DNA from 3 places in the Escherichia albertii genome. Region 2 is predicted to be linked to each of the others. Evidence: predicted binding sites of a transcription regulator. Region 2 holds the regulator's gene; each other region holds the start of a gene.
The links. The regulator CRP, encoded in region 2, controls carbon source genes, mostly activating them, when cyclic AMP is high. The targets are predictions, from matches to a motif close to ATGTGANNNNNNTCACAT.

Region 1: the regulator CRP is predicted to act here: its motif matches at 8,120-8,137, upstream of ldtB (L,D-transpeptidase).
Region 3: the regulator CRP is predicted to act here: its motif matches at 2,695-2,712, upstream of cytR (DNA-binding transcriptional regulator CytR).

The regions. Positions count from the first base shown of each region.
Region 1 covers NZ_CP117568.1:4,582,806-4,593,282, reverse strand. The annotation lists gene moeA (molybdopterin molybdotransferase MoeA) at 1-195, shown strand, start outside; gene moeB (molybdopterin-synthase adenylyltransferase MoeB) at 195-944, shown strand; gene fsa (fructose-6-phosphate aldolase) at 1,132-1,794, opposite strand; gene PS053_RS22240 (glycyl-radical enzyme activating protein) at 1,925-2,824, shown strand; gene PS053_RS22235 (glycyl radical protein) at 2,830-5,262, shown strand; gene ybiV (sugar-phosphatase YbiV) at 5,408-6,223, shown strand; gene PS053_RS22225 (ABC-F family ATPase) at 6,423-8,015, opposite strand; gene ldtB (L,D-transpeptidase) at 8,234-9,154, shown strand; gene PS053_RS22215 (anion transporter) at 9,389-10,477, opposite strand, start outside.
Region 2 covers NZ_CP117568.1:2,482,685-2,493,161, forward strand. The annotation lists gene slyD (peptidylprolyl isomerase) at 1-372, opposite strand, end outside; gene PS053_RS12145 (YheV family putative zinc ribbon protein) at 467-667, opposite strand; gene kefB (glutathione-regulated potassium-efflux system protein KefB) at 677-2,482, opposite strand; gene kefG (glutathione-regulated potassium-efflux system ancillary protein KefG) at 2,482-3,033, opposite strand; gene PS053_RS12160 (ABC transporter ATP-binding protein) at 3,170-5,083, shown strand; gene PS053_RS12165 (hydrolase) at 5,083-6,105, shown strand; gene PS053_RS12170 (YheU family protein) at 6,099-6,317, shown strand; gene PS053_RS12175 (phosphoribulokinase) at 6,371-7,240, shown strand; gene PS053_RS12180 (OsmC family protein) at 7,295-7,699, opposite strand; gene crp (cAMP-activated global transcriptional regulator CRP) at 8,001-8,633, shown strand; gene PS053_RS12190 (YccS/YhfK family putative transporter) at 8,684-10,477, shown strand, end outside.
Region 3 covers NZ_CP117568.1:3,189,597-3,200,073, reverse strand. The annotation lists gene rpmE (50S ribosomal protein L31) at 52-264, opposite strand; gene priA (primosomal protein N') at 467-2,665, shown strand; gene cytR (DNA-binding transcriptional regulator CytR) at 2,821-3,846, shown strand; gene ftsN (cell division protein FtsN) at 3,938-4,900, shown strand; gene hslV (ATP-dependent protease subunit HslV) at 4,993-5,523, shown strand; gene hslU (HslU--HslV peptidase ATPase subunit) at 5,533-6,864, shown strand; gene menA (1,4-dihydroxy-2-naphthoate polyprenyltransferase) at 6,931-7,857, shown strand; gene rraA (ribonuclease E activity regulator RraA) at 7,950-8,435, shown strand; gene PS053_RS15585 (hypothetical protein) at 8,786-9,412, shown strand; gene zapB (septal ring assembly protein ZapB) at 9,451-9,696, opposite strand; gene glpF (glycerol uptake facilitator protein GlpF) at 10,121-10,477, shown strand, end outside.

The DNA of each region.
Region 1 (10,477 bases), 2.1 Mb from region 2:
TTTCAACGCGGCGTACTGCAACGCAATGCGAACGGTGAACTGGAAGTCACCACCACCGGGCATCAGGGGTCACATATTTTTAGCTCCTTTAGCCTCGGCAACTGCTTTATCGTGCTGGAACGCGATCGCGGCAATGTTGAAGCAGGCGAATGGGTAGAAGTCGAACCGTTTAACGCGTTGTTCGGAGGCGTGTAATGGCAGAACTCAGCGATCAGGAAATGCTGCGCTACAACCGACAAATCATCCTGCGTGGTTTTGATTTTGACGGTCAGGAAGCGCTGAAAGATTCTCGCGTGTTGGTGGTCGGGCTGGGTGGTCTCGGCTGCGCGGCATCGCAATATCTGGCAAGCGCCGGTGTCGGCAACCTGACGCTGCTCGACTTCGACACGGTTTCGCTCTCGAATCTGCAACGCCAGACGCTGCACAGCGACGCCACGATCGGGCAACCTAAGGTTGAATCCGCACGTGACGCGCTGGCGCGAATCAATCCCCACATCATTATTACGCCAGTGAATGCATTGCTTGATGACGCAGAACTTGCTGCGATGATTGCAAAACACGATCTGGTGCTCGACTGTACGGATAACGTTGCGGTACGTAATCAACTGAACGCCGGGTGTTTTGTCGCGAAGGTGCCGCTGGTTTCCGGCGCGGCAATTCGCATGGAAGGCCAGGTAACCGTCTTTACCTGGCAGGACGCTGAGCCTTGCTATCGCTGCCTTAGTCGTTTGTTCGGTGAAAACTCACTAACCTGCGTGGAAGCGGGTGTGATGGCACCGTTGATTGGGGTGATTGGTTCATTACAGGCAATGGAAGCGATTAAACTACTGGCGGGCTATGGCAAACCCGCCAGCGGCAAAATTGTCCTGTACGATGCAATGACCTGCCAGTTCCGCGAAATGAAACTGATGCGTAATCCGGGGTGCGAGGTGTGCGGGCAGTAATTGCCGCCCCAGGCCTGATAAGACGCGACGAGCGTCGCATCAGGCATTTGCTCCGGGCGCCAGATGCGGCGTGAACGCCTTATCCGGTCTACGCTTCGGGCGCAGATTTCCCGGTATGATAAGATGCGACAGGCATCGGCGCCCCCCACCAAGTCATAATCAATTTATGAGGATGCAGAACGCCCTGTTAAATCGACGTTTTGCCAAAAGCCCCCTGCCAGTCCTGCTCAAACTTCACTACTGCGGCATCAACCGCCGGATAGCTAATCATCTGTTGCGCGACATCCAGCGGCAAAGTGATTGATTCACATCCTGCCAGTAAGCAGTCCAGCGCCTGACGCGGGGTTTTGAAACTCGCAGCTAACACTTTCGCCTGCGGCGCATGCATTTTTAGTAACTGATGCAAATCGGTCACGGTTTGAATACCACTTCCGCCCTGAGCATCAATACGATTAACGTAAGGCGCAACATATTCCGCGCCCGCCAGCGCCGACAGCAGCCCTTGTGCTGCGCCATACACCGCCGTGCCCAGCGTCGGAATACCCTCGGCTTTCAGCATCTTAATCGCTGCCAGCCCCTCGGCGGTCACCGGTACTTTAACCACGATATCCGCAATAATAGAACGCAGTTTACGTGCGTCATTCACCATCCCTTCGGCGGTTGTCGCCATTACCTGTGCGAACAGACGCCCCTGCCCGCCCATTGCCTCATGAAGTTCCGGCAGCACAACGTCCAGCTGTTTTTTACCTGCGGCGATAATGCTCGGGTTAGTGGTTACGCCCGCCAGCGGGAAAACTCGTGCCAACGCCTTCACCGCAGCAACGTCAGAAGTGTCCAGATACAGTTCCATAGCCATCCTCAAAATGTACTTTTTGTCTGAAAAAAGACTATCACGAGAAAACTCTCTGAACAGTTGATGCACATCAATCAAACTTTCATTCGAAAGCATTTTAATGTTTGAACGAAAAAGAGAGGCATCTATGATTTTCAATATCCAGCGCTACTCGACCCATGACGGCCCCGGCATCCGCACGGTTGTTTTTCTTAAAGGTTGCTCACTGGGCTGCCGCTGGTGTCAGAACCCGGAAAGCCGCGCCCGGACGCAGGATCTGCTGTATGACGCACGTCTGTGTCTGGAAGGCTGCGAGCTGTGCGCTAAGGCCGCGCCGGAAGTGATTGAGCGCGCGCTGAGTGGTTTGCTTATTCATCGGGAAAAGTTAACCCCGGAGCATCTGACGGCGTTAACCGACTGCTGCCCGACACAGGCGTTAACCGTCTGCGGAGAAGTGAAAAGCGTTGAGGAGATCATGGCGACCGTTCTGCGAGATAAACCGTTTTACGATCGCAGCGGCGGCGGTTTAACACTTTCCGGTGGTGAGCCGTTTATGCAGCCGGAACTGGCGGCGGCGCTGCTGCAAGCCAGCCACGAGGCTGGTATTCATACTGCGGTAGAAACTTGCCTGCATGTGCCGTGGAAATATATCGTCCCTTCTCTGCCCTATATCGATCTGTTTCTCGCCGATTTAAAACACGTCGCCGATGTGCCGTTTAAACAGTGGACCGACGGTAACGCCGCCAGAGTACTGGATAATCTGAAAAAACTCGCCGCAGCGGGCAAAAAAATCATTATCCGCGTGCCGTTGATTCAGGGGTTTAATACCGATGAAGCCTCCGTGAAAGCCATTACCGATTTTGCCGCCGATAAGCTGCACGTTGGCGAAATCCATTTCCTGCCCTACCACACGCTGGGCATCAACAAATATCACTTACTTAATCTGCCCTATGACGCGCCGGAAAAACCACTTGATGCACCAGAACTGCTCGACTTTGCCCAGCAGTATGCCTGCCAGAAAGGGTTAACCGCGACCTTACGAGGATAACAACCATGACCACACTGAAACTGGACACGCTCAGCGACCGCATTAAAGCGCACAAAAATGCGCTGGTGCATATTGTTAAACCGCCGGTCTGTACCGAGCGCGCGCAGCACTATACCGAGATGTATCAACAACATCTCAATAAGCCGATCCCGGTACGTCGCGCGCTGGCGCTGGCCCATCACCTGGCGAATCGCACCATCTGGATCAAACATGATGAGTTGATCATCGGCAACCAGGCCAGCGAAGTTCGCGCCGCGCCGATCTTCCCGGAATATACCGTGTCGTGGATCGAAAAAGAGATTGATGATCTGGCGGATCGCCCCGGCGCTGGTTTTGCGGTGAGCGAAGAGAACAAACGCGTTCTGCATGACGTGTGCCCGTGGTGGCGCGGTCAGACCGTACAGGATCGCTGTTACGGCATGTTTACCGATGAGCAAAAAGGTCTGCTGGCGACCGGCATCATTAAAGCGGAAGGCAATATGACCTCCGGTGATGCACACCTGGCGGTTAATTTCCCGCTGCTGCTGGAAAAAGGGCTTGATGGTCTGCGCGAGAAAGTAGCGGAGCGTCGCTCGCGTATCAACCTGACGGTGCTGGAAGATCTGCACGGCGAGCAGTTCCTGAAAGCCATTGATATCGTGCTGGTGGCAGTCAGTGAACACATTGAACGTTTCGCTGCCCTGGCGCGTGAAATGGCCGCGACCGAAACCCGCGAAAGCCGTCGCGATGAACTGCTGACGATAGCAGAAAACTGCGATCTTATCGCCCACCAGCCGCCGCAGACTTTCTGGCAGGCGTTGCAACTGTGCTATTTCATCCAGTTGATTTTGCAAATCGAATCCAACGGTCACTCCGTTTCGTTTGGTCGTATGGACCAGTATCTCTATCCATACTATCGCCGGGACGTTGAACTCAACCAGACACTGGATCGCGAACACGCCATCGAATTACTGCATAGCTGCTGGCTGAAATTGCTGGAAGTGAACAAGATCCGCTCCGGCTCGCACTCGAAAGCCTCTGCCGGTAGTCCGCTGTACCAGAACGTTACCATTGGTGGGCAAAATCTGGTTGATGGTCAGCCGATGGACGCGGTGAATCCACTTTCTTATGCGATCCTCGAATCCTGCGGCCGCCTGCGTTCCACTCAGCCTAACCTCAGCGTGCGCTACCACGCGGGAATGAGCAACGATTTCCTCGATGCCTGCGTACAAGTGATTCGTTGCGGTTTCGGGATGCCCGCGTTCAACAACGACGAAATCGTCATCCCGGAATTTATTAAACTCGGTATTGAACCGCAGGACGCTTACGACTACGCGGCAATTGGCTGTATCGAAACCGCAGTCGGCGGTAAATGGGGCTATCGCTGCACCGGCATGAGCTTTATCAACTTCGCCCGCGTGATGCTGGCAGCGCTGGAAGGCGGTCGCGACGCCACCAGCGGCAACGTGTTCCTGCCGCAAGAAAAAGCGTTGTCGGCGGGTAATTTCAACAACTTCGATGAAGTGATGGACGCATGGGATACACAAATCCGTTACTACACGCGTAAATCAATCGAAATCGAATATGTCGTCGACACCATGCTGGAAGAGAACGTGCACGATATTCTCTGTTCAGCGCTGGTGGATGACTGCATTGAGCGAGCGAAAAGTATCAAACAAGGCGGCGCGAAGTATGACTGGGTGTCTGGCTTGCAAGTCGGTATCGCCAACCTCGGCAACAGTCTGGCGGCAGTGAAGAAACTGGTGTTTGAACAAGGCGCGATTGGTCAGCAACAGCTGGCTGCCGCACTGGCGGAAGACTTCGACGGCCTGACCCACGAGCAGTTGCGTCAGCGTTTGATTAACGGCGCGCCGAAATACGGCAACGACGATGATACTGTCGATACGCTGCTGGCTCGCGCTTATCAGACCTATATCGACGAGCTGAAGCAGTACCATAACCCACGCTACGGTCGTGGCCCGATCGGCGGTAACTATTATGCGGGTACGTCATCCATCTCCGCTAACGTGCCGTTTGGCGCGCAGACAATGGCAACACCGGACGGACGTAAAGCGCATACTCCGCTGGCAGAAGGCGCGAGCCCGGCCTCCGGTACTGACCATCTCGGCCCAACGGCGGTCATTGGCTCAGTGGGGAAACTGCCTACCGGATCAATTCTCGGTGGCGTGTTGCTCAACCAGAAACTGAACCCGGCGACGCTGGAGAATGAATCTGACAAGCAGAAGCTGATGATCCTGCTACGCACCTTCTTTGAAGTGCATAAAGGTTGGCATATTCAGTACAACATCGTTTCCCGCGAAACATTACTGGATGCCAAAAAACATCCTGATCAATACCGCGATCTGGTCGTGCGCGTAGCGGGTTATTCCGCTTTCTTTACTGCTTTGTCACCGGAAGCCCAGGACGACATCATCGCCCGTACCGAACATATGCTGTAAACCTTCCGCCCGGTGGCGGCTGTCGCCGGGCTAAGTCATTCACATCGTCAATTCTACTCTCACTTTCATTCGAAATATAATTTGTGCTCTGCGTCACATTGTTATTACACTGTTACGGTTTCATTTTCGAGCCAGGAGCACACCTATGAGCGTAAAAGTTATCGTCACAGATATGGACGGTACTTTTCTTAACGACGCCAAAACGTACAATCGGACACGTTTTATGGCGCAGTATCAGGAACTGAAAAAACGCGATATTGAGTTCGTTGTCGCCAGCGGTAACCAGTATTACCAACTCATTTCCTTCTTTCCCGAACTAAAGAATGAGATCTCTTTTGTGGCGGAAAACGGCGCACTGGTTTATGAACACGGTAAGCAGCTTTTTCACGGTGAACTCACCCGACATGAATCACAAATTGTCATTGGTGAGTTGTTGAAAGATAAACAACTGAATTTTGTCGCCTGTGGTCTGCAAAGTGCTTACGTCAGCGAGAATGCACCGGAATCATTCGTTGCATTGATGGCAAAACACTACCATCGTCTGAAACCTGTAAAGGATTATCAGGAGATTGATGACGTGCTGTTCAAGTTTTCGCTCAATTTGCCGGACGAACAAATCCCGTTAGTGATCGACAAACTGCACGTGGCGCTCGACGGCATTATGAAACCCGTCACCAGCGGTTTTGGCTTTATCGATTTGATTATTCCTGGCTTACATAAAGCAAATGGCATATCGCGTTTATTAAAACGCTGGGATCTGTCGCCGCAAAATGTGGTAGCCATTGGTGACAGCGGTAATGACGCAGAGATGCTTAAAATGGCGCGTTATTCTTTTGCCATGGACAATGGCGCGGAAAATATAAAAAAAATCGCCCGTTACGCTACCGATGATAATAATCATGAAGGCGCGCTGAATGTGATTCAGGCAGTGCTGGAAAATAAACCGCCGTTTACTCTTTGATAATTGCCAATTCAGTTTATTGAGAAAATGCACGCCATTATGCCGGATGCGGCGTGACCGCCTTATCCGGCCTACAAAATTTTGCAGATTCAATACATTGCGACACACTGCCAGGCCTGGTAAACGTAGCGCATCAGGCAATTTTGTATTTGTCATCAGTTTCAGTAGCCCTGAGCATATCAGGGCTACTGATAATAACTTACTCGACTCCTTTACTACGCAGGTAATCTTCGTAATTACCGCTAAAGTCGATCACACGTTCTGGCGTAATTTCCAGAATACGCGTCGCCAGCGAGCTAACGAACTCACGGTCATGAGAAACGAAAATCAGCGTGCCCTGGTACAGTTCCAGCGCCATGTTCAGCGACTCAATGGATTCCATATCCAGGTGGTTGGTCGGTTCGTCCATGATCAGAATATTCGGTTTCTGCATCATTAACTTACCAAACAACATACGACCTTTTTCGCCACCGGAGAGCACTTTAGCAGGCTTTTTGATATCGTCCTGGCTGAACAGTAAACGACCGAGAATGCTACGCACTGCCTGCTCATCATCGCCTTCCTGCTTCCACTGACTCATCCATTCGAATACCGTCAGGTCATTATCGAACTCATATTCGTGGTCCTGCGCATAGTAACCGATGCGCGCATTCTCAGACCATTTTACGGTGCCGCTGTCCGGTTGCAGATCGCCCACCAGCGTTTTCAACAGTGTGGATTTACCAACGCCGTTGGTGCCCAGTACGGCCAGTTTTTCCCCCACTTCCAGCAGCAGGTTGATATTTTTAAACAGCGGACCGTTATCAAACCCTTTGGTCAACCCTTCTATTTCAAGTGCATTACGGAACAGTTTCTTATCCTGCTCAAAGCGGATGAACGGGTTCTGACGGCTGGAGACTTTCACTTCTTCCAGTTTGATCTTATCAATCTGACGCGCGCGCGAAGTCGCCTGACGTGATTTCGAGGCATTGGCGCTAAAGCGGCTAACGAAGGATTGCAGCTCGGCAATCTGTGCTTTCTTCTTGGCGTTATCGGCCAGCAGGCGTTCACGCGCCTGAGTCGCCGCCGTCATGTACTCATCGTAATTGCCCGGGTAAACGCGCAGTTCGCCGTAATCCAGGTCCGCCATGTGGGTACAAACCATGTTAAGGAAGTGACGGTCGTGCGAAATGATAATCATGGTGCTATCACGCTCGTTCAGCACCTGCTCCAGCCAGCGAATGGTGTCGATGTCCAGGTTGTTGGTCGGTTCGTCGAGCAGGAGAATGTCCGGGTCGGCAAACAACGCCTGCGCCAGCAGCACACGCAACTTCCAGCCAGGCGCAACTTCGCTCATCGGGCCGTAGTGTTGCTCCACTGGAATACCCACGCCAAGCAACAGTTCACCGGCGCGAGCTTCCGCAGAGTAACCGTCCATTTCGCCGTATTTCACTTCCAGATCGGCTACCTTATAGCCATCTTCTTCGCTCATTTCCGGCAAAGCATAGATGCGGTCGCGCTCCTGCTTCACTTCCCACAACTCTTTATGCCCCATGATCACCGTATCCAGCACGGTGTACTCTTCAAAGGCAAATTGATCCTGACGCAATTTACCAATGCGCTCATTTGGATCGATAGAAACGTTGCCCAGCGTCGGCTCAAGGTCGCCGCCGAGGATCTTCATAAAGGTGGATTTACCACTACCGTTGGCGCCAATCAGGCCGTAACGGTTGCCGCCGCCAAATTTGACGGAAATGTTTTCAAACAACGGCTTACTGCCGAACTGCATGGTGACGTTACTGGAAACTAACACAGGCGTATCCTGAAAAGAGATATGACAAACCGCGTATTATGCCACAAGTCTGAATTAAGATCCTGTTCGCCGCGTAAGGACTACACTCAAGTTAAAGGCAAAAAATGTGATTTCGTACACATCTGATTTCACTGTTAGCTGGAATGAACATATAATGCGCTTCCAATACTCTAATATTCTCAACCTAATGGCCTGCCAGGCACGAAATCTCGCTTAACATGAACATGAAATTGAAAACGTTATTCGCAGCGGCCTTCGCTGTTGTCGGCTTTTGCAGTACCGCCTCTGCGGTAACTTATCCTCTGCCAACCGACGGAAGTCGCCTGGTTGGTCAGAATCAGGTGATCACCATCCCTGAAGGTAACACTCAGCCGCTGGAGTATTTTGCCGCCGAGTACCAGATGGGCCTTTCCAACATGATGGAAGCTAATCCGGGCGTGGACACCTTCCTGCCAAAAGGCGGCACCGTACTGAACATTCCGCAGCAGTTGATCCTGCCAGACACTGTTCATGAAGGAATTGTGATTAACAGCGCAGAGATGCGTCTGTACTACTATCCGAAAGGCACCAACACCGTTATCGTGCTGCCGATCGGGATTGGTCAGTTAGGCAAAGACACGCCTGTTAACTGGACCACCAAAGTAGAGCGTAAGAAAGCAGGCCCGACCTGGACGCCAACCGCCAAAATGCATGCAGAATACCGTGCAGCAGGCGAACCGCTCCCGGCTGTCGTTCCGGCAGGCCCGGATAACCCGATGGGTCTGTACGCACTGTATATCGGTCGTCTGTACGCTATCCACGGCACCAACGCCAACTTCGGTATCGGTCTGCGTGTAAGCCATGGTTGTGTCCGTCTGCGTAACGAAGATATCAAATTCTTGTTCGAGAAAGTGCCTGTTGGTACTCGCGTACAGTTCATTGATGAGCCAGTGAAAGCAACCACTGAGCCTGACGGCAGCCGTTACATTGAAGTCCATAACCCGCTGTCTACCACTGAAGCCCAGTTTGAAGGTCAGGAAATTGTACCAATTACCCTGACGAAGAGTGTGCAAGCAGTGACCAGTCAGCCCGATGTGGACCAGGTTGTCCTGGATCAGGCTATTCAAAACCGTTCCGGGATGCCGGTTCGTCTGAATTAATCTTCTCTGACTAAAATGCAAAAGGCGGACTGATAGTCCGCCTGAAACTACTGATAGCAATACATAATTGCCTGATGCGCTACGCTTATCAGGCCTACGCAGAACCTGCAATATATTGAATCCGCAAGTTTTTGTAGGCCGGATAAGGCGTTAACGCCGCATCCGGCATGAACAAAGCGCGTATTACCAACAATCAGAGGTGGACTAATAATCCGCTTTTTAATTTGTCAGACCTTACCCCGCCGGGAGCATAACGAATAAAACGTATCCCACCAGCACCGCCCACAACAGCATTGGTATCGAATAAAGATGAAAACGCCACCAGATGCGGCGATCGTTCGCCATACGCAGCGCAATTAAATTCGCCAGCGAGCTCGGCAGCAAACCAAAACCTCCCACGTTGACCGCCCATGCCAGTAACAAAGACGGCGGCACATAATTCAGCAGAAGAATAGTACTCGGCACGTTGCTGATGACTTGCGATAAACCAATCGCCGTCAACCATAATCCGGGTTCGGATAAACGCCCCACATTTCCCAGCACGCCCTGTAAAGCAGGAAGCTGCGTCAGTAAATGCACGTCGATAAACATCGCCATAAACACCAGCAACAGCGTCCAGTCAACGCTAAGCACCACGCGACGCGCCAACAGTGCAAAGCCCGCCGCCACAATTGCCAGTCCCCACAGTTCTTGTTTCAACTCCAGCGCCGCCAGAAAGACGATATACAGACCCAGACAACTCCATACCAGACGCGGTTGCCATTCCGGCATTTGCGTACCGGTATGATATTGCAAAGGCTTGCCCGGAAAGCAACACCAGCACAACACCAGTAACGTCAGCATTATCGCCCCAGCCAGCGGCGCCATTTGAGCAATAAAACCAACAAACGAAAGGCCAGAACGTCCCCAGATAAGAATATTTTGCGGATTACCTATTGGCGTCAGCAGCGATCCGGCGTTCACCGCTAACGCCTCAAAAATAATCAACCGGTTAACCGGAATCGCACACAGCTTTTTTAGCGTGATGGTCAGCGGGACAACGATAAACAGTGCGACATCGTTGGTCAGAAACGTAGACAGTAGCGCCGCCGCCAGTACCATAAACATCGCCAGTCGACGTTCGGTCGCAAAGCGGCGCACCATTTTGCGCCCCAGCACATCAAAATAACCGCTTAACTCGACACCTTTCGTCAGCAGCATCAAACCGCTTAAGGTAATGATGGTGTGCCAGTCAATAGCGCCAGCCCAGGATTCAGGCGCGAAGGGAACAAAGAAACTTAATCCAATACCAACGATAATTAATAACTGAAAAAAACGATCGCC
Region 2 (10,477 bases):
CATGTGGTTACCATCAACCACGACGTGATCATCTTCAACGGCGGTGATTTCAACCGGTACTGGCCCCTGGTCAGTTTCAGCCAGGAAGCGCATACCCACTTGCAGTTCGTCAACGCCCATAAAGACGTCTTTAGGAACACGCTGAACCAGGTTTTCGTCGTACTGACCGTAAGCGTCGTTCGCACCAACAGCGACATCAAATTTGTCGCCAACTTCATGACCTTCCAGCGCCGTTTCCAGGCCAGAGATCAGGGAACCGTGACCATGCAGGTAGTCCAGCGGCGCACTCACCGGAGACTCATCAACCAACACACCGTCTTCTGTACGTACCTGATAGGCCAGGCTGACCACCAGGTCTTTTGCTACTTTCATGATATCTCCTGAGCATGGGAAGAATAGTGGCGCAGATTGTATCGGAATTCTGCAGCCGTGTACTCACTAGCTTAAAAAAACTCGGCACATATCGCTAGTCCGGGTGAAAAATCCCGATAACTTGCTCATCTTTGCGAACGTGATCGCGAGCTTCTTTATCGACTTCCCGCATCTGGTATCCACACTTAACGCATTCAACAATATCAATATTATTTTCGCGCCACATCGCCATGGCGTCTTGCGCCTGACAGGCTGGACATTTCGCGCCAGCGATAAAACGTTTTCGGATTGCCATCGTTATCCTCTACTCAAATTCATCCCAGCCATCCAACTGGCGTCGTTCTTGTTGCATTTCACGCTGGAAAATCTCTTCCAGTTCGCGTCGGGCTTCCCTGGCGCGAGAAATTTGTACCGTATCGGTATGCATAGGAATTAGCTCTCGCAGCATCCTCATATCCAGGCGTCGAAAATGCAGTTGCGCCCGCTGTGCCTGATGCGGATGCATCCCCAAAGAAACCAGCGTCTTGCGCCCCAGCTCTAACGCACTGGAGAATGTCTCGCGGGAAAACTGCGTCACCCCTGCCTGTAATAACTCATGCGCCTCCACACGTCCGCGCGCTCGCGCAAGAATATGCAAATGTGGGAAATGTTGCTGGCAAACCTCCACCAGCTTCATGGTGTCTTCCGGTTCGTTACAGGTAATAACGATAGACTCTGCGGCCTCTGCGCCTGCGGAGCGTAAAAGGTCAACCTGCGTGGCATCACCGTAATAAACTTTGTAGCCATATTTGCGCATCAGGTTAACGGCGCTGATATCCCGTTCCAGCACGGTAATCCGCATTTTATTTGCCATCAGCAAACGACCAATGACCTGACCAAAACGTCCGAAGCCCACCACAATCACCTGCGGTTTATCATCGTTAACCCACGGTTTTTCATCCTCTTCTTCCGGGGCGTTGAACTGGCGGGATAGCCATTTATCCACCAACTTCATCAGCAACGGCGTGGTCATCATGGAAAGCGTTACCGTCACCAGCAACAGCGCCATCTGGTCGCCCTGGAATAAGCGTTGCGAAGAAGCGGTAGAAAAGAGCACAAAGGCAAACTCGCCGCCCTGACTCAACACGCCAGCAAATTGCATCCGCTCAGAACTGCGTACGCCATACAGTCGCGCCAACAGATACAGCACGAGAATTTTCACCGCCACCAGCACAACCACGCTTATCACTACCCACAACAGATGGATATAAAGTACGCCAGGGTTGAGCGACATGCCGACCGAGATAAAAAATAGCCCGAGCAGCAAGCCTTTAAACGGATCGATAGCCGTTTCCAGTTCATGGCGATATTCACTTTCCGCCAGCAGCACGCCCGCAATAAACGTACCGAGCGCCATCGACAGCCCCAGCACATCCATAAACAATGCGGACCCCAACACCAGCAGCAGCGTCGCGGCGGTGAACACTTCCCGCACGCCGGAAGCCGCAATAAAACGAAATACCGGACGTAACAAATAGCGCCCGCCAATCAGCATGCCGACAAACGCCAGCACCTTCATACCGACCTTCATCCAGTCGAAATGCTCATCTGCCGATCCCGCCAACAACGGCACTAATGCCAGTGCCGGGATCACCGCCAGATCCTGAAACAGCAAAACCGAAAAACCTAGCTGTCCAGATTCGCTGCGATTCATCCCTTTCTCACGCATCAGCTGCAACGCCATTGCGGTTGAAGACATCGCAAGGCCAATGCCCCCCACCGCCGCCGCCTGCCAGGAGAAATCCGTCAGTATCAATAATCCCGCCAGCAACGCCGCGCTTAACAGCACCTGTGCCGCGCCTACGCCAAAAATCGAACGCCGTAGTTGCCAAAGTTTGGAGGGATTCAACTCCAGACCGATGATAAACATCAGGAACACCACGCCGAGCTCCGAAAAGTGGAGGATCTCATCGACGTCGCTAATAAACCCAAGCCCCCACGGGCCAATCGCAATCCCTGCCAGCAAATATCCCAACACAGCGCCAATGCCCAGCCGCGATGCTAATGGCACCGCAACCACCGCCGCGAAGAGAAACAACACTCCCGCGAGTAAAAAATCGGAACCTTCCATCAGCGACCTCCCGCAGGGAGCGGATTTGCCAGCCAGTCACCGTAGGCTCTGGCATGACTCGCCAGCTCCTGTGCGCTTTGCCGTCTCGCCCGGTAAATAATGATGGGGCTTAACCAGTGCATCCGACACATGCCCGCCGTCAATTCAAAGGGCCGCAGGACATCGCTCATCGGATAACGATTTAACGCGTCATAGCGATAGGCACTTTCCGGCTCGCCGGTGGTGATCACACTGCGCCAGTACTTTCCCGTCAGTTGATTTCCTTCCGGCCCGCTGGCAAAACCACGGCTTAACACCCGATCCAGCCACTCTTTCAGTAACGCCGGGCAGCTGTAGGTATAAAGAGGATGCTGAAAAACAATCACCTCGTGTTCGCGCAGCAATGCCTGCTCACGGGGGATATCAATAAAAAAGTCGGGATAGTGCGCGTAAAGGTCGTGCACGGTAACATTGCTGAGCTGCGTAGCCGGTTTAAGCAGCACCCGGTTTGCCACCGAGTCCTGAGATTCCGGATGGGCATACAGCAGCAAAACTTTCGCTGGCTGAGACATCATCCCCCTCCCGGTATGGTTTTGTGTTTTGTGTCGCGTCGCTGTTTTGGGCTACCATTGCGCCCGGTGCGGCAGCTCGCCCATACACTACATTATCATAATGATAATTTAACATAGTCTGAACATACGGCGCCTTATGATTGTTTTCTCCTCGTTACAAATTCGTCGCGGCGTGCGCGTCCTGCTGGATAATGCCACCGCCACCATTAACCCTGGTCAGAAAGTCGGCCTGGTGGGTAAAAACGGCTGCGGTAAATCTACCCTGCTCGCATTGCTGAAAAATGAAATCAGCGCCGACGGCGGCAGCTACACCTTCCCTGGTAGCTGGCAACTGGCGTGGGTGAATCAGGAAACACCTGCACTACCCCAAGCAGCGCTGGAATATGTCATTGATGGCGACCGCGAATATCGCCAACTGGAAGCACAACTCCACGACGCCAACGAACGTAACGACGGGCACGCCATTGCCACCATTCACGGCAAGCTGGACGCTATCGACGCGTGGAGTATTCGTTCCCGCGCCGCCAGCCTGCTGCACGGCCTCGGTTTCAGCAATGAGCAACTGGAGCGTCCGGTGAGCGATTTCTCCGGTGGCTGGCGTATGCGCCTTAACCTCGCTCAGGCGCTGATTTGCCGTTCAGACTTACTGCTGCTCGACGAACCGACAAACCACCTCGATCTCGATGCCGTTATCTGGCTGGAAAAATGGCTGAAGAGCTATCAGGGTACATTGATCCTGATCTCCCACGACCGTGACTTTCTCGATCCGATCGTCGATAAAATCATTCATATCGAACAGCAAAATATGTTCGAGTACACCGGTAACTACAGCTCCTTTGAAGTACAGCGCGCTACCCGTCTGGCGCAACAACAGGCGATGTACGAAAGCCAGCAAGAGCGCGTGACACATCTGCAAAGTTACATCGATCGTTTCCGCGCCAAAGCCACTAAAGCAAAACAGGCCCAAAGCCGCATTAAGATGCTCGAGCGTATGGAGTTGATTGCTCCCGCGCACGTCGACAACCCGTTCCGCTTTAGCTTCCGCGCACCGGAAAGCCTGCCAAATCCGTTGTTGAAGATGGAAAAAGTCAGCGCAGGCTATGGCGATCGCATTATTCTCGATTCGATAAAACTGAATCTGGTACCGGGTTCGCGCATTGGTCTGTTAGGCCGCAACGGCGCAGGTAAATCAACATTAATCAAACTGTTAGCTGGAGAGCTGGCGCCAGTCAGCGGTGAAATTGGTCTGGCGAAAGGGATCAAACTCGGCTACTTCGCCCAGCATCAACTGGAGTATCTGCGCGCCGACGAATCACCTATTCAACATCTGGCACGTTTAGCGCCGCAAGAGCTGGAGCAAAAACTGCGTGATTACCTCGGCGGCTTTGGTTTCCAGGGCGATAAAGTAACGGAAGAAACGCGCCGCTTCTCCGGTGGGGAAAAAGCCCGCCTGGTACTGGCGCTGATCGTCTGGCAACGTCCGAATCTGTTGCTGCTCGACGAACCGACCAACCACCTCGACCTCGACATGCGCCAGGCACTCACCGAAGCGTTGATCGAATTTGAAGGCGCGCTGGTCGTCGTTTCGCACGACCGCCATTTGCTGCGTTCCACTACTGACGATCTCTATCTGGTTCACGATCGTAAAGTCGAACCGTTTGACGGCGATCTGGAAGATTATCAACAGTGGTTGAGCGACGTACAAAAACAGGAAACTCAAACCGACGAAGCGCCGAAAGAGAACGCCAACAGCGCCCAGGCGCGTAAAGATCAGAAGCGTCGGGAAGCAGAATTACGTGCGCAAACTCAGCCCCTGCGTAAAGAGATTGCTCGTCTGGAAAAAGAGATGGAGGCGCTAAACACGCAACTGATGCAGGCGGAAGAGAAACTTGCCGACAGCGAACTGTACGACCAGAGCCGTAAAGCAGAACTGACCGACTGCCTGCAACAACAAGCCCGCGCCAAATCCAGACTGGAAGAGTGTGAAATGGCGTGGCTGGAAGCCCAGGAACAACTTGAGCAGATGCTGCAGGAAGGCCAAAGCAACTGATGGCGCAGATAACGGCAACCGATCTCAACGACGCCAGCAGCAGTGCTGAGTTCACCCCCATGCGCGGTTTCAGTAATTGCCATCTGCAAACCATGCTGCCGCGTCTGTTTCGTCGTCAGGTGAAATTCACCCCGTACTGGCAGCGGCTGGAACTGCCCGACGGCGATTTTGTCGATCTCGCGTGGAGTGAAGATCCCGCACAGGCGCAATATAAACCGCGTCTGGTTGTGTTTCACGGGCTGGAAGGCAGCCTCAATAGCCCTTATGCGCATGGTCTGGTCGAGGCGGCGAAAAAGCGCGGCTGGCTGGGCGTGGTGATGCATTTTCGCGGCTGCAGCGGTGAACCAAACCGTATGCACCGCATTTACCATTCGGGAGAAACCGAAGACGCCAACTGGTTTTTACGCTGGCTGCAACGCGAGTTTGGTCATGCGCCAACGGCTGCCGTCGGCTATTCGCTCGGTGGTAATATGCTGGCCTGTTTGCTGGCTAAAGAAGGCAATGATCTCCCGATTGATGCGGCAGTGATTGTCTCCGCGCCGTTTATGCTGGAAGCCTGTAGTTATCATATGGAAAAGGGCTTTTCCCGCGTGTATCAGCGTTACTTGCTGAACCTGTTAAAAGCCAATGCTGCGCGCAAACTGGCGGCCTACCCCGGTACGCTACCGATTAATCTCGCGCAGTTAAAATCGGTACGTCGCATTCGTGAATTTGACGATCTGATCACCGCCAAAATTCACGGCTACGCTGACGCTATCGACTATTATCGTCAATGTAGCGCCATGCCGATGCTCAATCGGATAGCCAAACCGACGCTGATTATTCACGCCAAAGACGATCCGTTTATGGATCATCAGGTGATCCCGAAACCGGAAAATTTACCTCCTCAGGTGGAGTATCAACTGACTGAACATGGCGGTCACGTCGGCTTCATTGGCGGTACGTTATTCCACCCGAAAATGTGGCTCGAGTCACGCATTCCTGACTGGTTATCAACGTATCTGGAGGCGAAATCATGTTGATTCCCTGGCAAGACCTCTCCCCCGAAACGCTGGAAAATTTAATTGAAAGCTTTGTGTTACGTGAAGGCACCGATTATGGTGAACATGAGCGCACACTTGAACAGAAAGTCGCCGACGTCAAACGCCAGCTACAGTGCGGAGAAGCGGTGCTGGTGTGGTCGGAACTGCACGAAACGGTCAATATCATGCCGCGCAGTCAGTTTCGCGAATAACCTGCAACCGTCGGCGGACGAGATAATAATGATAGCTAAGTCATGGAGTTACTATGTCTGCCAAACATCCGGTCATTGCGGTAACAGGATCCAGCGGCGCGGGGACCACCACCACCAGCCTCGCGTTTCGCAAAATATTCGCGCAGTTAAATCTGCATGCAGCCGAAGTGGAAGGCGACAGTTTTCACCGCTATACCCGCCCGGAAATGGACATGGCGATCCGCAAAGCGCGCGATGCCGGGCGGCATATCAGTTACTTCGGCCCCGAGGCTAACGATTTCGGCCTGCTGGAACAGACCTTCATTGAATACGGTCAGAGCGGTAAAGGGAAATCTCGTAAATATCTGCACACCTACGATGAAGCGGTACCGTGGAATCAGGTGCCGGGGACATTCACTCCGTGGCAACCGCTGCCGGAACCCACTGATGTCCTGTTTTATGAAGGTTTACACGGCGGCGTAGTCACGCCACAGCATAACGTTGCGCAACATGTGGATTTACTGGTCGGCGTGGTGCCTATCGTTAACCTTGAGTGGATTCAAAAGCTCATTCGCGACACCAGCGAGCGCGGGCACTCACGAGAGGCGGTAATGGACTCAGTTGTGCGTTCAATGGAAGACTATATCAACTACATCACGCCGCAGTTTTCCCGCACCCATATTAACTTCCAGCGCGTTCCCACTGTCGACACCTCAAATCCGTTCGCGGCAAAAGGTATCCCGTCGCTGGATGAAAGCTTTGTGGTGATCCATTTCCGTAATCTGGAAGGTATTGATTTCCCCTGGCTGCTGGCGATGTTGCAGGGTTCATTCATTTCTCACATCAATACATTAGTAGTGCCAGGCGGCAAAATGGGTCTGGCAATGGAGTTAATTATGCTGCCGCTGGTACAACGCTTGATGGAAGGGAAGAAAATCGAGTAACTCACTTTTGAAGCCGGATAGAATATTATCCGGCTTCATACTTTAATCATGAAATCACGCGTCAACCACTTCATACGAATGGGTAATATTCACTGCTTTTTCCAGCATTAGCGCCACCGAGCAATACTTTTCGGCTGAGAGATCCACCGCACGCGCAACCGCTGCGTCTTTTAAGTCACGACCAGTGACAATAAAATGCAGATTAATGTGCGTAAACAGGCGTGGCGCCTCTTCGCGGCGTTCAGAGGTCAGTTTTACTTCACAATCGACCACATCCTGACGCGCTTTTTGCAGAATAGACACCACATCAATGGCACTACAACCACCTGCCGCCATCAACACCATTTCCATCGGACTGGGGGCTTTATCGCCAGAATTGCCGTCCATTAAAATCTGGTGACCAGAGGCGGATTCGCCCAGAAAAGTTAACCCTTCGACCCACTTCACACGCGCTTGCATAATTGGAACTCCATTGCATCAATTTTCCTGACAGAGTACGCGTACTGACCAAATCGCGCAACGGAAGGCGACCTGGGTCATGCTGAAGCGAGACACCAGGAGACACAAGGCGAAAGCTATGCTAAAACAGTCAGGATGCTACAGTAATACATTGATGTACTGCATGTATACAAAGGACGTCACATTACCGTGCAGTACAGTTGATAGCCCCTTCCCAGGTAGCGGGAAGCATATTTCGGCAATCCAGAGACAGCGGCGTTATCTGGCTCTGGAGAAAGCTTATAACAGAGGATAACCGCGCATGGTGCTTGGCAAACCGCAAACAGACCCGACTCTCGAATGGTTCTTGTCTCATTGCCACATTCATAAGTACCCATCCAAGAGCACGCTTATTCACCAGGGTGAAAAAGCGGAAACGCTGTACTACATCGTTAAAGGCTCTGTGGCAGTGCTGATCAAAGACGAAGAGGGTAAAGAAATGATCCTCTCCTATCTGAATCAGGGTGATTTTATTGGCGAACTGGGCCTGTTTGAAGAAGGCCAGGAGCGTAGCGCATGGGTACGTGCGAAAACAGCCTGTGAAGTGGCTGAAATTTCATACAAAAAATTTCGCCAACTGATTCAGGTAAACCCGGATATTCTGATGCGTCTCTCTGCACAGATGGCGCGTCGTCTGCAAGTCACTTCAGAGAAAGTGGGCAACCTGGCGTTCCTTGACGTTACAGGTCGCATCGCGCAGACGCTGCTGAATCTGGCCAAACAGCCTGATGCCATGACTCACCCGGACGGTATGCAAATCAAAATTACTCGCCAGGAAATCGGTCAGATTGTCGGCTGTTCCCGTGAAACCGTAGGGCGCATCCTGAAGATGCTGGAAGATCAAAATCTGATCTCCGCACACGGTAAAACCATCGTCGTTTACGGCACCCGTTAATCCCGTCGGAGTGGCGCGTTACTGAATAGCGCGCCATTTTGTTTAACCCGATGTGGCGCAGACTGATTTATCATCCCGATATCAACTATGCACTACGCCAAACGCTGGTGCTATGTTTGCCCGTGGCCGTTGGGTTAATGCTTGGTGAGTTAAGATTTGGTCTTCTCTTCTCCCTGGTTCCTGCCTGCTGTAACATCGCGGGGCTTGATACTCCCCACAAACGTTTTTTCAAACGCTTAATCATTGGCGCGTCTCTGTTTGCTACCTGTAGTTTGCTGACGCAACTCTTACTGACAAAAGATGTTCCCCTACCCTTTCTACTGACCGGGTTAACCCTGATGCTTGGCGTCACTGCCGAACTGGGGCCTTTACACGCTAAATTACTCCCCGCATCGCTGCTGGCTGCCATTTTTACCTTAAGTCTGGCAGGATACATGCCAGTCTGGGAACCGTTGCTTATCTACGCATTAGGCACGCTCTGGTACGGGCTGTTCAACTGGTTTTGGTTCTGGCTCTGGCGCGAACAACCGCTACGCGAGTCACTTAGCTTGCTGTACCGTGAACTGGCAGATTATTGCGAAGCCAAATATAGCCTGCTTACCCAGCATACCGATCCTGAAAAAGCATTGCCGCCGCTGCTGGTGCGCCAGCAAAAAGCCGTTGATTTAATTACCCAGTGCTATCAGCAAATGCATATGCTTTCCGCGCAAAATAATACCGATTACAAGCGGATGCTGCGTATTTTCCAGGAAGCGCTGGACTTACAGGAGCATATTTCGGTCAGTTTGCATCAACCTGAAGAGGTGCAAAAGCTGGTCGAGCGTAGCCATGCTGAAGAGGTTATCCGCTGGAATGCGCAAACCGTCGCCACTCGTCTGCGCGTACTGGCTGATGACATTCTTTACCATCGCCTGCCAACACGTTTTACGATGGAAAAGCAAATTGGCGCACTGGAGAAAATTGCCCGCCAGCACCCGGATAACCCCGTAGGGCAGTTCTGTTACTGGCATTTCAGTCGCATTGCCCGCGTGTTGCGTACGCAAAGGCCGCTTTATGCTCGCGACCTGTTGGCCGATAAACAACGCCGGATGCCTTTACTCCCGGCGTTGAAAAGCTATCTCTCATTGAAGTCTCCGGCGTTGCGTAATGCCGGACGACTGAGCGTGATGTTAAGCGTTGCCAGCTTGATGGGAACTGCTTTGCATTTACCGAAATCGTACTGGATCCTGATGACCGTGTTGCTGGTAACGCAAAATGGCTATGGTGCGACTCGCTTGCGGATTGTGAATCGTTCCGTCGGAACTGTCGTTGGGTTAATCATTGCAGGCGTGGCGCTGCACTTCAAAATACCGGAAGGCTACACCCTGACGCTGATGCTACTCACCACGCTCGCCAGCTATCTGATATTGCGCAAAAACTACGGCTGGGCGACGGTCGGTTTTACCATTACCGCCGTGTATACCCTGCAATTGCTGTGGCTGAACGGCGAGCAGTACATCATTCCTCGTCTTATCGATACCATTATTGGTTGTTTGATTGCTTTCGGTGGCACGGTCTGGCTGTGGCCGCAATGGCAGAGCGGCTTATTGCGGAAAAACGCCCATGATGCTTTAGAAACCTATCAGGAAGCGATTCGTCTGATTCTGAGTAAAGATCCACAACCTACACCACTGGCCTGGCAGCGAATGCGGGTGAATCAAGCGCATAACACCCTCTATAACTCATTAAATCAGGCGATGCAGGAACCCGCATTTAACAGCCATTACCTGGCCGATATGAAACTGTGGGTAACGCACAGTCAGTTTATTGTTGAGCATATTAATGCCATGACTACACTGGCGCGG
Region 3 (10,477 bases), 710 kb from region 2:
ATTTCAGGCACAAAAAAAGCGCCATACGGCGCTTTTTTCGGAAATCCGGTCTTATTTGCTGCCCGGGATGTTGAAACGCTTGTTGAAGCGGTCAACACGGCCACCGGTAGCAACATCACGCTGTTTGCCAGTGAAGAACGGGTGGCACTTGCTGCACACGTCGAGGTTCAGGTCATGACCAACGGTGGAGCGGATTTTCATCACATTACCGCAAGAGCAGGTTGCAGTAATTTCTTCGTATTTCGGGTGAATATCTTTTTTCATGGGAAAACCTCGGTTTAAGGCCGCGTCGCTCTTCCAGCCCTAACGCCAGACACCACGCGATGTTTAAAGTATAGTTTGACACGATCATTTCGCATCAAAGGCGCCGAATCATACAGAAATTAACCAGCGTATGCAAACTGATCCGCACTCCTCTGCGGCAATGTGTATACTGTTCCACCGAATTTCAAGCCAGGATGATGCTATGCCCGTTGCCCACGTTGCCTTGCCCGTTCCGCTTCCTCGTACCTTTGACTATCTGCTACCAGAAGGCATGACAGTTAAAGCCGGGTGTCGCGTACGCGTGCCGTTTGGCAAACAGCAGGAGCGCATCGGGATTGTGGTGTCAGTTAGCGATATCAGCGAGTTGCCGCTCAATGAACTAAAAGCGGTGGTAGACGTGCTGGACGTTGAACCGGTGTTTACTCACTCCGTCTGGCGATTACTGCTGTGGGCTGCGGATTACTATCATCATCCAATTGGCGATGTATTGTTTCATGCCTTGCCGATTTTATTGCGCCAGGGGCGGCCTGCAGCGAACGCGCCGATGTGGTACTGGTTTGCTACTGAACAAGGTCAGGCGGTGGATATTAACAGCCTGAAACGCTCGCCAAAGCAGCAACAGGCACTGGCAGCATTGCGACAAGGGAAAATCTGGCGTGACCAGGTTGCGGAACTTGAATTTAATGATGCCGCGTTGCAGGCGCTGCGCAAAAAAGGTCTGTGTGATTTAGCAAGTGAAACACCAGAGTTTAGCGACTGGCGCACAAACTATGCCGTTTCTGGTGAGCGATTGCGATTGAATACCGAACAGGCCACCGCCGTTGGCGCCATCCATAGCACGGCGGATACCTTCTCTGCCTGGCTGCTGGCGGGCGTTACCGGCTCCGGTAAAACAGAGGTTTATCTGAGCGTCCTGGAAAATGTACTCGCTCAGGGCAAACAGGCGCTGGTGATGGTGCCGGAAATCGGCCTGACGCCGCAAACTATCGCCCGTTTTCGTGAACGGTTTAATGCGCCAGTAGAAGTTCTGCATTCCGGCCTGAACGACAGCGAGCGCCTTTCGGCGTGGCTGAAAGCGAAAAATGGCGAGGCGGCGATTGTTATCGGCACCCGCTCCGCGCTGTTTACGCCATTTAAAAATCTCGGCGTGATTGTTATCGATGAAGAGCACGACAGTTCCTACAAACAACAGGAAGGCTGGCGCTATCATGCCCGCGACCTGGCGGTGTATCGTGCGCACAGCGAGCAAATCCCGATTATTCTTGGCTCCGCAACGCCCGCACTGGAAACGTTATGTAATGTACAGCAGAAAAAATACCGTCTGCTGCGCCTGACCCGTAGGGCGGGGAATGCGCGTCCGGCAATTCAACACGTGCTGGATTTAAAAGGTCAGAAGGTACAGGCGGGGCTGGCTCCGGCGTTGATCACCCGTATGCGCCAACATTTACAAGCCGACAATCAGGTCATTCTTTTTCTTAATCGTCGGGGTTTTGCGCCTGCGTTGCTGTGCCATGATTGTGGCTGGATTGCCGAATGTCCGCGCTGCGATCACTACTACACGTTGCATCAGGCACAACAGCATCTGCGCTGTCATCATTGCGATAGTCAGCGTCCGGTGCCGCGCCAGTGCCCCTCCTGCGGCTCCACGCATCTGGTGCCGGTGGGACTGGGCACCGAACAACTTGAACAGACGTTAGCGCCACTGTTCCCTGGCGTACCCATTTCACGTATCGACCGCGACACCACCAGCCGCAAAGGCGCGCTGGAACAGCAACTGGCGGAAGTACACCGCGGTGGTGCACGGATTTTGATTGGCACGCAAATGTTGGCGAAAGGCCACCACTTCCCGGATGTGACGCTGGTGGCATTACTGGACGTGGACGGTGCGCTGTTTTCTGCGGATTTCCGCTCGGCGGAACGTTTTGCCCAGCTTTACACTCAGGTCGCCGGGCGTGCCGGGCGTGCGGGTAAACAGGGCGAAGTGGTGCTGCAAACACACCATCCTGAACATCCTCTGTTGCAAACGTTGCTGTATAAAGGCTACGACGCTTTCGCTGAACAGGCGCTTGCTGAGCGACGGATGATGCAACTACCGCCGTGGACCAGCCATGTGATTGTACGCGCGGAAGATCATAACAATCAGCACGCGCCGCTGTTCTTGCAGCAACTGCGTAATCTGATCCTCTCCAGCCCGCTGGCGGATGACAAACTGTGGGTTCTCGGTCCGGTTCCGGCACTGGCCCCTAAACGAGGCGGTCGCTGGCGCTGGCAAATCTTGTTGCAGCACCCTTCCCGCGTGCGCTTGCAGCACATCATCAACGGCACATTAGCGCTTATCAATACAATACCCGATTCACGAAAAGTGAAATGGGTGCTGGATGTCGATCCTATTGAGGGTTAAATCGCTCACGATGCGAGGCGGATCGAAAAATTTAATATTCATCACACTTTTCATGAAAATTCTGTAACCGTTTTCACGCGCTATCTGCTAAAAATGTTGCCGATGTGAAAGCAACATGGAAGTACTGCGCCTGATGTGCCAGGCGAGGAGTGAGAGTGAAAGCGAAGAAGCAGGAAACTGCAGCGACGATGAAAGATGTTGCTCTGAAGGCAAAAGTCTCAACGGCCACCGTCTCCCGAGCGTTAATGAACCCCGACAAAGTCTCTCAGGCCACCCGTAGTCGGGTAGAAAAAGCGGCCCGGGAAGTGGGTTATTTTCCGCAGCCAATGGGGCGCAACATCAAACGTAATGAATCCCGAACCATTCTGGTGATTGTCCCGGATATCTGCGATCCCTTCTTTAGCGAAATTATTCGCGGTATCGAAGTCACAGCGGCAAGCCACGGATATCTGGTGCTGATTGGCGACTGCGCCCATCAGAATCAGCAGGAAAAAACCTTTATCGATTTGATCATCACCAAGCAAATTGATGGCATGTTGCTGCTGGGTTCAAGGCTACCGTTTGATGCCAGCATTGAGGAACAACGTAATCTGCCGCCGATGGTGATGGCGAACGAATTCGCACCGGAGCTGGAACTGCCTACGGTTCATATCGACAATCTGACCGCTGCTTTTAATGCAGTAAATTATCTGTATGAACAGGGACATAAACGGATTGGTTGTATTGCTGGTCCCGAAGAAATGCCGCTGTGTCATTACCGCCTGCAAGGCTACGTTCAGGCGCTGCGGCGTTGCGGCATTATGGTTGACCCGCATTATATTGCCCGGGGTGACTTCTCCTTCGAAGCCGGAAGCAAAGCTATGCAGCAATTACTCGACCTTCCACAACCGCCTACCGCAGTCTTCTGCCATAGCGATGTAATGGCACTCGGCGCACTTTCGCAGGCCAAGCGTCAGGGGCTGAAAGTCCCCGAAGACCTTTCTATAATTGGTTTCGATAACATAGACCTGACGCAATTTAGCGATCCTCCGCTAACAACCATCGCGCAACCACGTTATGAAATTGGTCGGGAGGCTATGCTGTTATTGCTTGATCAAATGCAAGGACAAATAGTCGGCAGTGGATCACGTTTAATGGACTGCGAACTTATTATCCGGGGATCAACACGCGCGTTAACTTAAAGTAAACCTTTAAGGCCTACGCGACTGGTCAAAGGCCCGCCGCTTAAGTAACATGGCGGGCTGACGAACGAATAAATACAGCGAAACGATAGTGGCACAACGAGATTATGTACGCCGCAGCCAACAGGCACCTTCGCGGCGAAAAAAGAGCACCTCACGGAAAAAGCAACGAAACATGCCTGCGGTTTCTCCCGCAATGGTCGCTATTGCTGCCGCCGTCCTTGTGACCTTTATCGGTGGTCTGTACTTCATTACGCATCACAAGAAAGAAGAGTCCGAGACGCTGCAAAGCCAGAAAGTGACCGGAAACGGGTTACCGCCGAAGCCGGAAGAGCGCTGGCGCTACATTAAAGAGCTGGAAAGTCGCCAGCCTGGTGTACGCGCGCCAACAGAACCTTCTGCGGGCGGAGAAGTAAAAAACCCGGAACAACTGACCCCGGAACAACGCCAGCTTCTTGAGCAAATGCAGGCAGATATGCGTCAGCAGCCGACTCAGTTGGTTGAGGTCCCGTGGAACGAACAAACGCCGGCACAGCGTCAGCAAACGCTGCAACGCCAGCGTCAGGCGCAGCAGTTTGCGGAACAACAACGTCTGGCCCAACAGCCGCGTACGACAGAGCAAAGCTGGCAGCAGCAGACGCGTACATCGCAAACCGCGCAGGTACAGTCGCAACCGCGTCAATCTAAACCGGCTTCCACTCAGCAGCCGTATCAGGATCTGCTGCAAACGCCTGCGCACACCACCGCCTCGCAGCCGAAACAACAGCAAGCTGCGCCTGTTGCCCGCGCCGCGGACGCACCAAAACCAACGGCAGAGAAAAAAGACGAACGCCGCTGGATGGTACAGTGCGGTTCGTTCAGAGGCGCAGAACAGGCAGAGACGGTACGTGCTCAGCTAGCGTTTGAAGGCTTTGATTCAAAAATTACCACCAACAATGGCTGGAATCGTGTGGTCATTGGCCCGGTGAAAGGCAAAGAGAACGCAGATAGCACCCTCAACCGTTTGAAGATGGCGGGTCATACAAACTGCATTCGGCTCGCCGCCGGGGGTTGAAACCCTCAAAATCTCCCCCATCTATACTCTCATTATGCCCCGCACTATTGTGCGGGGTTTGGATTCTGTATTCCTAACCAAGGGGTCTGCTCGTGACAACTATAGTAAGCGTACGCCGTAATGGCCACGTGGTAATCGCCGGTGATGGTCAGGCCACACTGGGTAACACCGTAATGAAAGGCAACGTAAAAAAAGTTCGCCGCCTGTATAACGATAAAGTGATCGCAGGCTTTGCCGGCGGCACGGCGGATGCCTTCACGTTGTTCGAACTGTTTGAACGTAAGCTGGAAATGCATCAGGGCCATCTGGTCAAAGCCGCCGTTGAGCTGGCGAAAGACTGGCGCACCGATCGCATGTTACGCAAACTTGAAGCATTACTGGCGGTCGCGGACGAAACCGCTTCGCTCATCATCACCGGTAACGGTGACGTAGTGCAGCCAGAAAACGATCTTATTGCTATCGGCTCCGGCGGTCCTTACGCCCAGGCTGCGGCGCGTGCGCTGTTAGAAAACACAGAACTTAGCGCTCGTGAAATTGCTGAAAAGGCGTTGGATATTGCAGGCGATATTTGCATCTATACCAACCATTTCCACACCATCGAAGAATTAAGCTACAAAGCGTAAGGATCTCCCATGTCTGAAATGACCCCACGCGAAATCGTCAGCGAACTGGATAAGCACATCATCGGCCAGGACAACGCCAAGCGTTCTGTGGCGATTGCACTGCGTAACCGCTGGCGCCGCATGCAGCTCAACGAAGAGTTGCGCCATGAAGTCACCCCAAAAAATATCCTGATGATCGGCCCGACCGGCGTCGGTAAAACCGAAATCGCCCGTCGTCTGGCGAAACTGGCTAATGCGCCATTCATCAAAGTCGAAGCAACCAAATTCACCGAAGTAGGCTATGTCGGTAAGGAAGTGGATTCTATTATCCGCGATCTGACTGACGCCGCAGTGAAAATGGTGCGTGTACAAGCCATCGAGAAAAACCGCTATCGCGCTGAAGAGCTGGCAGAAGAACGTATTCTCGACGTGCTGATCCCGCCAGCTAAAAACAACTGGGGACAGACCGAACAGCAGCAGGAACCTTCCGCTGCCCGTCAGGCATTCCGCAAAAAACTGCGCGAAGGCCAGCTCGATGACAAAGAAATCGAAATCGATCTTGCCGCCGCACCGATGGGCGTTGAAATTATGGCGCCTCCGGGAATGGAAGAGATGACCAGCCAGTTACAGTCCATGTTCCAGAACCTGGGCGGTCAGAAGCAAAAAGCGCGTAAGCTAAAAATCAAAGACGCCATGAAGCTGCTGATTGAAGAAGAAGCAGCGAAACTGGTGAACCCGGAAGAGCTGAAACAAGATGCTATCGACGCTGTTGAGCAGCACGGGATCGTGTTTATCGACGAAATCGACAAAATCTGTAAGCGCGGCGAATCCTCCGGCCCGGATGTTTCCCGTGAAGGCGTTCAGCGCGACCTGCTACCGCTGGTAGAAGGTTGTACCGTTTCCACCAAACACGGGATGGTCAAAACCGACCACATTCTGTTTATCGCTTCTGGCGCATTCCAGATTGCGAAGCCGTCTGACCTGATCCCGGAACTGCAAGGTCGTCTGCCGATCCGCGTTGAATTGCAGGCACTGACCACCAGCGACTTCGAACGTATTCTGACCGAGCCGAATGCGTCCATCACCGTGCAGTACAAAGCGCTGATGGCGACCGAAGGCGTGAACATCGAGTTCACTGAGTCGGGTATTAAGCGCATTGCCGAAGCCGCATGGCAGGTGAACGAATCCACCGAAAACATCGGTGCACGTCGTTTACATACCGTTCTGGAGCGTTTGATGGAAGAGATTTCCTACGACGCCAGTGATTTAAGCGGTCAAACCATCACTATTGACGCAGATTATGTGAGCAAACATCTGGATGCGTTGGTGGCAGATGAAGATCTGAGCCGTTTTATCCTATAATCGCGTTCAATCATTTTCATCATTGTTTGATGGGGCTGAAAGGCCCCATTTTTATTGGCGCGTAATATGACTGAACAACAAATTAGCCGAACTCAGGCGTGGCTGGAAAGTTTACGACCTAAAACCCTCCCTCTCGCCTTTGCTGCAATTATCGTCGGGACGACACTGGCATGGTGGCAAGGTCACTTCGATCCGCTGGTCGCTCTTCTAGCGTTAATCACCGCAGGATTGCTGCAAATTCTCTCTAACCTCGCCAATGATTACGGCGATGCCGTTAAAGGCAGCGACAAACCTGACCGTATTGGGCCGTTACGCGGCATGCAAAAAGGCGTCATTACTCAACAGCAAATGAAACGTGCGCTCATTATCACCGTGGCGCTGATCTGCCTCTCAGGGCTGGCGCTGGTGGTGGTGGCATGTCACACGTTAACCGATTTTGTCGGCTTCCTGATTCTGGGTGGACTGTCGATCATCGCCGCAATCACCTATACCGTAGGCAATCGTCCTTACGGATACATAGGTTTAGGTGATATTTCCGTACTGGTATTTTTTGGTTGGCTAAGTGTAATGGGTAGCTGGTACTTACAAGCCCATACTCTGATTCCGGCGCTTTTCCTTCCGGCAACGGCTTGTGGTCTGCTGGCCACGGCAGTACTGAACATTAACAACCTGCGCGACATCAATAGTGACCGTGAAAACGGCAAAAACACGCTGGCAGTACGCTTAGGTGAAATTAACGCCCGACGTTACCATGCCTGCCTGTTGATGGGCTCTCTGGTTTGTCTGGCGCTGTTTAATCTCTTTTCTCTGCATAGCCTGTGGGGTTGGCTGTTCCTGCTGGCGGCGCCGTTGCTGGTGAAACAAACTCGCTATGTGATGCGTGAAATGAATCCGGTGGCAATGCGCCCAATGCTGGAACGCACTGTCAAAGGCGCGTTACTGACTAACTTGCTGTTTGTTTTGGGAATATTCTTAAGCCAGTGGGTAGCATAACTGACAAATATCAATTAACAATTGATGATTTTGCCAACAACCCACATAGCGCGATATACTGAAAATTCTCGCAGCAACTGAATGTTAAGCCTATGAAATACGATACTTCCGAGCTTTGTGACATCTATCAGGAAGATGTCAACGTCGTGGAACCGCTGTTCTCCAACTTTGGCGGACGGGCGTCGTTTGGCGGACAAATCATCACGGTAAAATGTTTCGAGGACAACGGGTTGCTGTACGATCTGCTCGAACAGAATGGCCGTGGTCATGTCCTCGTCGTCGATGGCGGTGGTTCTGTTCGTCGCGCACTGGTCGATGCTGAGCTGGCACGTCTGGCAGTACAAAATGAATGGGAAGGAATGGTCATCTACGGCGCGGTACGTCAGGTTGATGATCTGGAAGAGCTGGACATCGGCATCCAGGCGATGGCCGCAATTCCGGTCGGCGCCGCAGGTGAAGGCGTTGGCGAAAGCGATGTCCGCGTCAACTTTGGCGGCGTCACTTTCTTCTCCGGCGACCATCTCTATGCCGACAATACCGGAATTATTCTTTCCGAAGATCCGCTGGATATTGAATAACTCTCTGCCATGCGTTAAAAGGGGGAATTAAATTCCCCCTTTTTTATATACTAAATACTTATAACAACTATTATGTTCCTTTGTTCGATTCATTTTAAACATCAATGCTTCACATCTAACAATATAAATTAATTATCGACACCCAATCCCCAAAAAACAATATAACATCGGAAATTAAGTTATATGGTAAATTAACTATTCCGGGAATATCGATATGAATTATCGGTAGTAGAGAGCACATTATATAATAAGGGATTGATATGAGATATGTTATCTTATTTATACTATGGATAATAACTGTTTTTCTTAGTCATCTTCAGCACAGTAACTTGCTTGCTGGAGATCCTGGCATGGTTGGCGAGTATATCGGTTCAGTATTTCTGGGGCCGTTATTACTCCCGGTGCTTGTATCTGGGATCCTGTGCGCATTCACTAAAAAAACGCGTAACTTCGCCAGTTTTACTCGCGGGTGCTGCTGGGTATTGGGAGTGCTGCTTTTATCCAATATCGGCAATATGTTTCGTATGTTCACCCCGTGGCAATATACATTTCAGAATGCTGCAATTTCCGTGACTGTCCCGAACAGACACTGGAATACGGTTTCCATTAGTACTGATAAAACCATTGATATAAGAAGTGAAGATAATAGCGTCTTTATCTCTGCTTTCCGCCTGCCCGCAGGGCGTAGCGCCGATGACTCGCTGGAAGAGTTAAAGAAGATGCAGCGAGACAATCTCAAGGATCAATACAATGAAGAAACCTTCCAGTTTCATGATTGTAATGCCAAACATTTCACCTGCAAATATCAGGATGTGCTAATAACTTTTGATGGTCAGCAGAAGAGAACTATCAGCGTTTATCTTGAAGATACCCCCAGGGCTGTGGGGCTCATTGCATTAATGGAGCCAGATACGGCAGAAAAATATCGCCAACAGGCGATGGAGATTATGTTGTCTGCTAAAAATGCAGTGAAGTGAAAAATAAGGCGCCTTGCGGCGCCTCAGTGTGAAAGAGATTAAACCTCTTCCATGCGACCCAGCAGAGCCTGCAGACGTTCCTGCCAGCCGTTTTGCTGTTCTTTCAGATGATTGTTCTCACGCTCCAGCTCCTCACGCTGATGCTGGGCATTCTGAACTTCTTGCGACAATGAGTTGTTTTTTTCTTTCAGCTCTTCGATTTCCATCTGCAACAGGGTGATGGTATCAATCGCCTGCTGTACTTTTGCTTCCAGTTTCTCAAACACTTCTAATGACATCGTCATACCTCTCCTGAATTGCAAGGCGTTGATGGATAAAAATCCTCGTCCCGATTATCGGTGACGCCTTAATAAATACGAGCGCACTTTAGTTAGCTCCGATTGTATGAAGCCGCGACATCGCTGTCCAGCGGCACGCCTTGCAGATTACGGTTTGCTACACTTTTCGTCCTTCTCCTGGTTACATACCCCACGCGAATTGCAAATGTTAATATATTTGTTACACAAATGATCTTACAAGCGTGCATCATGTACAAACATGGGAAATAGATGGCGCGATAACGCTCATTTTATGACGAAGCACACACATTTTAAGTTCGATATTTCTCGTTTTTGCTCGTTAACGATAAATTCACAGCGAACCTACAAGCATCGTGAAGGTCCGTGACTTTCACGCATACAACAAACATTAACTCTTCAGGATCCGATTATGAGTCAAACATCAACCTTGAAAGGCCAGTGCATTGCTGAATTCCTCGGTACCGGGTTGTTGATTTTTTTCGGTGTGGGTTGCGTAGCTGCACTTAAAGTCGCTGGGGCGACTTTTGGTCAGTGGGAAATCAGTGTCATTTGGGGACTGGGGGTGGCGATGGCAATCTATCTAACCGCAGGGGTTTCCGGCGCACATCTTAATCCAGCAGTCACCATCGCATTGTGGCTATTTGCCTGTTTCGACAAGCGCAAGGTTATCCCTTTTATCGTTTCACAATTTGCCGGTGCTTTCTGCGCCGCGGCATTAGTTTACGGGCTTTACTACAATTTATTCCTCGACTTCGAGCAGACTCAT